Linked DNA regions of Thermosynechococcus vestitus BP-1. Each later gene encodes a partner of the first gene's protein in a complex. Links are inferred from orthologs where the notes say so. Each region holds a gene or a part of one and is shown on either strand. Other genes may lie near its edges.

The links.
Region 2: the proteins of secG (region 1) and secY are in contact, whole or in part, in a crystal structure (PDB 5AWW), measured with the Thermus thermophilus proteins. The link is inferred for Thermosynechococcus vestitus BP-1 from one-to-one orthologs. Residues at the interface, in WP_223903268.1 of Thermus thermophilus: Tyr5, Ile9, Tyr12, Leu13, Ala16, Leu19, Val20, Val23, Leu24, Gln26, Glu27, Pro28, Gln30, Gly31, Ala32, Asp34, Leu35, Met36, Gly37, Gly38, Ser39, Ala40, Asp41, Leu42, Phe43, Ala45, Arg46, Val48, Tyr53, Thr56; in WP_096411648.1 of Thermus thermophilus: Leu14, Gln16, Arg17, Phe20, Ile34, Pro35, Pro37, Ile72, Arg108, Arg109, Asn112, Gln113, Arg116, Ile117, Ile120, Pro145, Gly146, Trp147, Phe152, Phe155, Val156, Val159, Thr160, Val162, Ala163, Gly164, Ala166, Leu167, Trp170, Glu173.

Annotation. Positions count from the first base shown.
Region 1 is NC_004113.1:1,131,318-1,136,485, reverse strand. What follows is about bases 1,411-4,115. They hold secG (preprotein translocase subunit SecG), read left to right. Parts: upstream 1,411-2,498; coding sequence 2,499-2,732; downstream 2,733-4,115. Other genes in these bases: TLL_RS05550 (serine/threonine protein kinase), read right to left, coding at 3,205-4,115; TLL_RS05555 (GNAT family N-acetyltransferase), read left to right, coding at 2,742-3,239; TLL_RS05565 (phasin family protein), read right to left, coding at 2,057-2,377; TLL_RS05570 (FKBP-type peptidyl-prolyl cis-trans isomerase), read right to left, coding at 1,575-2,063; radA (DNA repair protein RadA), read right to left, coding at 1,411-1,566. Outside these bases: cobU (bifunctional adenosylcobinamide kinase/adenosylcobinamide-phosphate guanylyltransferase), read left to right, coding at 1-171; more of radA, read right to left, coding at 175-1,410; more of TLL_RS05550, read right to left, coding at 4,116-4,617; TLL_RS05545 (hypothetical protein), read right to left, coding at 4,658-5,168. UniProt on the Bacillus subtilis protein: Involved in protein export. Participates in an early event of protein translocation.
Region 2 is NC_004113.1:81,254-84,053, reverse strand. It holds secY (preprotein translocase subunit SecY), read right to left. Parts: upstream 2,156-2,800; coding sequence 845-2,155; downstream 1-844. Other genes in the region: rpsE (30S ribosomal protein S5), read right to left, coding at 2,646-2,800; rplO (50S ribosomal protein L15), read right to left, coding at 2,168-2,632; TLL_RS00495 (adenylate kinase), read right to left, coding at 258-845; infA (translation initiation factor IF-1), read right to left, coding at 41-265. UniProt on the Bacillus subtilis protein: The central subunit of the protein translocation channel SecYEG. Consists of two halves formed by TMs 1-5 and 6-10.

The DNA of each region.
Region 1 (5,168 bases):
CCTGCCTCTGTCAGTGGTCGCTGTTTTCGCGATCGCCTCGGTGCTCTGTGTCAGCAATTGAGTCCCCTGATGACGGAAGTGTATCTTGTAACCGCTGGCTTTGCGCTGCCCCTCCACCAATGGGGGATCGGCCTCAAACCTCTGAGGGATCAATTGGACGCCCAAGGATAAGCCTCATGGGGATTCCCCAGGGGCAATCGGGGCAAGGGCAGCCACAATAGCATCGCTAACGCGGCGCACCGAATAGATCTCTAGGCCAGCGATCCCACAGGCTTGGCTTTCGGGAATAATGGCACGGCGAAATCCCAACTTCAGCGCCTCCCGCAGCCGTAATTCCAATTGAGAGACGGCTCGCACCTGTCCCCCTAGACCCACTTCGCCAATGATCACCGTTTGGGGTTGCACCCAGCGATCGCGAAAACTAGCCACAACAGCCACCGCCACCCCCAGATCCGCAGCGGGTTCCGCCACATTCAGCCCCCCCGAGGAGGCCACATAGGCATCTAGCTTTGAGAGGGGCACGCCTAGGCGTTTTTCCAGTACGGCTAAAATTTGCAGAAAGCGATTGTACTCAATGCCTGTGGCTGTGCGGCGAGGAGAGGGATAACTGGTGGGGCTCACTAAACTTTGCAACTCAACCACGAGGGGGCGGGTCCCTTCACAGGCAACAATGGTGGCTGTGCCGGGGGTTGGCTCGCGATCGCCCAAAAACAGAGCGGAGGGATTGGTGACTTCGGCTAAGCCCTGCGCCCCCATTTCAAAAACGCCGACTTCTTGACTGGCACCAAAGCGATTTTTGACCGCACGCACGAGGCGATGACGGGCAAAGCGATCGCCCTCAAAGTAGAGCACTGTATCCACGAGATGCTCCAGTACCTTCGGACCAGCGATCGCCCCCTCCTTTGTGACATGACCAACAATAAATAAACTAATCTGCTCCCGCTTCGCTAAGCGCATCAAGGCAGCGGCTCCCTCCCGCACCTGAGACACCGATCCCGGGGCAGCGGTGAGTTGGGGCAAATACACTGCTTGGATGCTATCAATAATTGCCAGATGGGGTTGTAGATGGGTGAGTTCCTGCAGGATGACCTCTAAATCTGTTTCTGCTAGGAGATAAAGGGAAGGGGGAGCAGAAAGGCCCAGTCGCTGCGATCGCAACTTCACCTGTTGCGCTGATTCCTCAGCACAGACGTAGAGCACCCGCTGCTGTTGCCCCAAGGTGGCTGCCATCTGTAGCAAAAGAGTAGACTTGCCAATCCCCGGTTCTCCCGCCACCAACACCAGAGAGCCAGCAACAATCCCTCCTCCCAAAACCCGATCCAACTCAGTAAATCCAGAGGCAGAACGGCTCTGGGTCTGTTCGCTAATCTCTCCTAAGGCTTTGGCACTCAGGGGCTGGAGAGTGGTCGATTTTCGGGGTACTGTCCATCGAGGGGCGGTCTCCACCGGGGTAAGCACCTGCTCATCAAGGGTATTCCACTGGCCACAACTGGGACAGCAACCAAAGTACTGTAGGTGCTGAGCACCACACTCGCGGCAAATGTACAGTACTTTAGGCTTGGGCATGCCTTGCCCTATTGCACACCCAACAGTTCAACATCAAAAATCAGCGTGGCATTGGGGGGAATGACCCCGCCCACCCCCCGGGCACCATAGCCTAGGTTCGGGGGAATAATCAGCCGCCGCTGACCACCGACGTGCATTGAGCCAACCCCTTCATCCCACCCTTTAATGACTTGACCGACACCAATTTGAAATTGGAAGGGCTGACCGCGATCGCGGGAGCTATCAAAAATACGGCCATCAGTGAGCATTCCTGTGTAGTGCACCGTGACGCGATCGCCCACCTGGGGCTGTGCCCCTGAGCCGACAACAATATCTTCGTATTGCAAACCCGAAGGGGTAGTCACCACCTTTGGATTCCCCATCAGTCCTGCAGCCTCCGTTGACGCCTCCAGTGGCACACTGGCGATCGCCATCGGAGCGGCCACCAACCATACCACTACTAGGACAATACCACAGAGGAGCCAGCCGCAGCCTCGATGCACCCATTGTTTTACCATGAACGATTTTTTAACTCCCTCAGGTCACGTTCTAGGCGATCAATGCGTCCCCGCAGTTCATCAATTTCTGACTGTTGTGGCACCCCCAAACCCTCTAAAAACTGGCGCGTTTGTCGTTGTACCGCTTCATCGAGGGAGGCGGCATCTTCTTTGAGGTGGGTCAGGACTTCATCCACCATTGCCTTGGCTTGATCGGCATTGAGGCGTCCCTCTTTCACCCATTGGTTGCTCACTTGACGTAACTTTTCGGCCACAAGGGAGGTGGTGCCGACACCAATTAAGAGCAATTGCTGAAGCAGATTTTGCTGATTCATGGGGGCACGTTCAAAACGCCTATCTTGTATTGTGCCACTGGTTCTTGGGCTTGCGGTAAGATGGAAAAAAAGTCAAATTATATAGATTTTGGATAGATTCGCATTGCCAGCGAGGTGGAGCATGATTGAAAAAATTGCCATGGGTCTGTGGGCATTTTCAGCAGTGGGCCTGATTGTATTGGTTTTGCTCCACAGCCCGAAAGGGGACGGCCTCGCTGGTATTGGCGGTCAAGCCCAGCTTTTTACCAGCACCAAAAGTGCAGAAACCACATTAAACCGTGCCACGTGGACATTGACAGTGTTGTTTATGGCCCTCACGGTTGCCCTCAGTGCTGGTTGGCTGCGCTCAATTTAGTGGAAGCGCGTGTCTTTCTGCTTTGCGATTCGTCCAGCGACCCCGGAGGATGTGCCCATCCTCTTCCAACTGATCCAAGCCCTTGCCGCCTATGAAAAGCTCAGTCATGCGGTAAGCGGTACAGAGGAAGCACTGCGAGAGCATTTATTTGGCGATCGCCCCCCTGCCGAGGTCCTCCTTGCCCATACCCCTACAGAAGTCATTGGCTACGCCCTCTTTTTTACCACCTACTCCACATTCCTGACGCGCCCCGGCCTTTGGCTAGAGGATTTGTTTGTCCTACCTGCCTATCGGCGCCAAGGGGTGGGCACTGCTCTACTGAAGGCAGTGGTACGGCTGGCCAGGGAGCGCGACTATGGCCGTATCGAGTGGAGCGTTTTGGACTGGAATACGCCTGCCCTTCAATTCTACGAGCGCCTGGGTGCCACTGTTCTACCTGAGTGGCGGATCTGCCGCCTGAGTGGTGATGTCCTTAAGTACTTCGGCAGTCCTGACGAGCCTGGGTGACCCGTCGCCCTAAATAGCGGCCAAGGGTGTAGGCCAACCATTCCAAATCTCTTGAGGTCACCCTAGGGGCGTTTTCGGTGAGTTCAATCTCTTGGCTACCGGCACGAATCACCAGTTTGCTCCACAGCTGTTGGCGATCGTCCTCCTGATGGCGGCACGTGCCGCGGGGCTGCAATTCAATCTCTTCAATCACTTCAAGGGGGAGAACTTTGGCATGACGCCAGCGGAAACCAAGGATGTGTTCATAGAAGCGCAAATCCTTAGGGCTCACCATCAGCACCTGCCATCCCAATAGCCTGTAGAGAATACCGCCAATGAGGCCTAAACCAACCGCAAGGTGACCCGTGGCAAAAACAGCCATCAGCCAAAAGCCAGAAGCAATCGCTAGGCTGTACCAGACCACCAAAAAACCATTCCAAGCCACTGCAAAGGGAATCAGGAAGAATAGACTGGCATTCAAGCCAACAGGGGGAATGTGTACCAGCAGTCCTTGGGGGCTTTCCCTCACCTGTAGGCGGGAACCGTAGGGGGGTGTTTTTGTGATGAGTGAAGCATCCTCGGCTGACCTGTCCAGTTGCTTTAGGGCGTGGCGAGCAGCGGTAGCGGAGTCAAATCGCTCCTCAAGAGCAGGGGCGACCATTTTTTCAAGCCAGCGGATAAAAGGGGGACTCAGGGACACTAAAGGTTGAAACTGAACCCGCAGTTCTTTTTGGGGCAGCTCATCGGGGGGCGTGGCGGTTGCCAAATAGATGAGTGTCATTCCCAAGGCGTAGAGATCACTAGCGGGTAGGGTTTTACCGCCAAATTGTTCCGGGGGCATATAGCCATAGGTGCCAACCACGGTTCGGGTGCTGCCGGCGATTGCCGTTTGTACTGCGCCAAAATCCACAAGATAGACCTTGCCAAGATCGTGACCAGAGCGATCGCCCAAGAGAATGTTTGTCGGCTTAATGTCGCGGTGAATGACTGGCGGTTGACGGCTATGGAGATAGATCAAAATATCCAGTAGCCGGTCAGCCAAAAGCCGCAAATCCCCTTCACTAAACACCCGTCCCTCTGCTTGCCATAGGGCGAGGGATTTTGCCTCAATGTAGGTTTGGACGAGGGCAAAACCCTTGAGATCAGGGGTATTGATTTCAAAATAGTCGAGATAGCGGGGAATAGCCGGGTGATCCAAGGTTTGCAGGACAGCCACCTCCCGTTCAAAAAGCTTAAAGTCGTCCCACGTTATGCCGCCACCAAAAAGCAGTAGCTTCAGCACCACCTGTTCATAGTGCCACCGATCCAACGCTAGATAGGTGCGCCGCCCCGGATGAGACCCCAGTTCACGCAGGAGTTCATAGCGATCGCCCAAAATTTGCCCCATCAGCTCCGTCACCTCTTTATTCCCCGCTGGCCAACTCTATCCTAGCGAGGGCCTAGTGAGTGAGTTGCTGAACAATCTCTGGGGCAATTCTGGCGAGCACTGTGAGGGCCTTGAGGCTGCCTTGAATCAAGTGTGCTGCCCCCAGGGGGTTGCGGAGCATGGCGGTAGCCAGTGACCCCGGCCGTAAATTCCCCTGTGAATCATAGGCTTGACTCAAATCGGGTAGGTCGCGATCGCCCCCGTCACTGATCACCCGCACCATCACCACCGGAATCCCCGCTAAAGCCCTCAGCAGGGGTACCCCCTCCATATCCACCACCTCCACCCCCCAGCGAGCCGCAAGGGCTTGTTTTTTCTGAGCCTTAGAAAGGGGTTTTGCCGTTGTGATGCCTTTTACCCGTCGCCACGAAGGCTCCAATTTCCCTAATAACCTCTGGTCTAAAGAATAGGTGTGTCCTGCTTCATCCTGACAACTGGTGTAGACAACCACTTCACCGACGCGATCATCGGGACGCAGGCCGCCACAGACCCCCAAGATGAGAACCATCGCAGGGGATTCCCTG
Region 2 (2,800 bases), 1.1 Mb from region 1 along the record:
CAAATTTTATATCTTAGCAGAGTGGTCAGTAAAGATCAAACTACTTTTTGCGCAGGCGATAGGTAATCCGCCCCTTGGTCAAGTCATAGGGGGTCAATTCTACCTTGACGCGATCGCCCGGCAAAATCTTGATGTAGTTGCGGCGAATCTTACCAGAAATATGAGCAAGGACATTGAAGCCATTGTCCAGATCCACGCGAAACATGGCGTTGGGCAATGACTCGGTCACTGTCCCTTCAATTTCAATGGCATCCTGTTTAGACACGGTTCACCTCCCCAATACGTGCTTGAATGGCAGCAGTTACCTCTTCGATCGTACGCGTTCCATCAATGGGCACAAACTTGGGATGACTCATGTACTGTTGAATCATCGGTAGGGTTTCCCGCTCATAGACCTGTAGCCGCTTAAGGATAGTTTCCGGTGTATCATCGGAGCGCTGCTGACCGTTGACAGCTTGCTTGGCGCGATTTAGAGCGCGTTCTTGGAGAATCGCAGCGGGCACATCTAAAAAAAGCAAGTAATCATAGTCTTGGTGAATGCTTTTGAGCATCTCCTCAAAGACCGCTGCTTGTGCCCCATTGCGGGGAAACCCGTCCAAAAGCCAACCCGCAGCCGTATCTGGCTGTTGCAAGCGATTGGCCACCATATCCACAATCACCTGATCGGGTACCAGTTCACCGCGATCCATGTAGCTTTGAGCCTGTTGACCGAGGAGGGTGCCGGCAGCTCGCTCTGCTCGCAGAATATCCCCTGTAGAAATATGGGGAATGCCCAAGAGCGTGGTGAGAATTGCCGCCTGTGTCCCTTTGCCCGAACCGGGGCCACCAAACAAAATTAAGCGCATTACTGCTTCACCATCCCCTCATAACGTTGAGAAATCACATAGGTTTGAATTTGTTTTGAGGTGTCAATGGCCACCCCCACCAAGATCAACAGGGAGGTCGCCCCCAGGCCTTGGAATGTTGTCACTTTGGTTGCACTCTCGACTGCTGTGGGAATAATGGCCACCAGACCCAAAAAGATCGCCCCTAGGAATGTCAAGCGGTTGAGAACCCGTTCTAGGTAATCAGACGTGGCTTTCCCCGGTCGGATCCCCGGAATACTGGCGCCCATTTTTTTCAGGTTTTGGGACATATCCACGGGGTTGACCACCAAGGAGGAGTAAAAGTAGCTAAAGAAGAGAATCAACAGCAAATAAAAAATTACGTATAGCCAGGGTGTTGGCCCTGCCGGAGAAACATAACTTGCGAATCGAGCCACGAGTTCGCTACGGGTAAACTGGGCCAATGTGGAAGGCAGAATCAGGACCGCCGAGGCAAAAATAATCGGCATCACACCGCCTTGGTTTAAGCGCAGGGGCAGGTAACTGGTTTGCTCGCGGTAGAGCTTACGCCCCACTTGGCGACGTGCAGAAACAATAGGGATGCGGCGGGTCCCCTCTTGAACGAAGACAATGCCGACAATCATGGCTAAAAAGACAGCCACAAGGATAGCAATGCCGCCAATGTTGCCACCACTTTCTGCGAGGGCGATGGTTTGGCCCACCGAGGCAGGTAAGTAGGCAACAATGCTCAAAAAGATCAAGAGGGAGGCACCATTACCCACCCCTCGCTCAGTAATCAATTCCGAAATCCACATCACCACCATTGAGCCAGCGGTAAGGCCAAGGACAATCTCGGCTACAAACCATGGCCCCGGGTGTAAAGCGGCACCGGGAATTGAACTGACAAAAATGGCAATGCCAAAGCTTTGCAGAACTGCCCAGCCCACCGCAACGTAGCGGGTAATTTGGGAAATTTTGCGGCGGCCGGCTTCCCCTTCGTCCTTTTGGAGTCGCTCCAAGGAAGGGAGAGCAGCAGTCAGCAACTGCATGATGATGGAGGCGTTAATATAGGGCAGGATACCAAGGGCAAAAATGCCAAGGGCAGAGAGACCACCCCCTGCAAAGATGTCGAGGAAGCGAATCACGGCATTATCTTGGACGTTCTGGGCAAAAACAGCGCGATCGATTCCCGGAATGGGTAGATAGATACCAAGCCGCACCAGAATTAGTAACCCAATGGTGATCAAAAGCCGCCCCCGCAGACCGGCTGCTTGAGCCATCTGCATAAACGTTTCCTGGGCAGTGGGTGCCTTGCCGCGATTCACAATCATACTGGGGTTCCTCTATTCACTGTCGGCAGCAACGGAGGTCTCCACACACACCCCACCAGCGGCTTCAATTTTGCTGCGGGCACTGCCACTAAAGGCAGCAGCATGAACCTCCAACTTAACATTGAGCTCACCATCCCCCAACACCTTGAGGGGATACTTGGCAGTGGTGAGAATGCCAGCCTCAAGGAGGGATTGAACCGTCACTACACTATTGGCCGGTAGGGTATTGAGACGACCCACGTTGATCGTAGTGTAAACCTTCCGCTTGACGAGGGGAAAGTGCTTGAGTTTGGGGAGACGACGGTAAAGGGGGTTTTGACCGCCTTCAAAGCCAGGACGAGTGGGGCGACCGGAACGAGATTTTTGCCCCCGCATACCAAAGCCGCCGCTGGCCCCTTGACCTGCGGCAATACCCCGACCAATCCGCCGTTTGCGCCGTCGCGATCCCGCTTGGGGGTGCAGATCTTGAAACCGCATGGACAACTCCTAACTATTTGCTATAGAGGTTTTCAATGGGGATTTCCCGCTCTTCGGCAACTTCTTGGAAGGTGCGCAAGGCCGCAAGGGCTTCGAGGGCGGCACGGGCATTGTTGAGGGGGTTGCTGGATCCCAGTTGTTTGGCGAGTACGTTGCGTACCCCGGCTA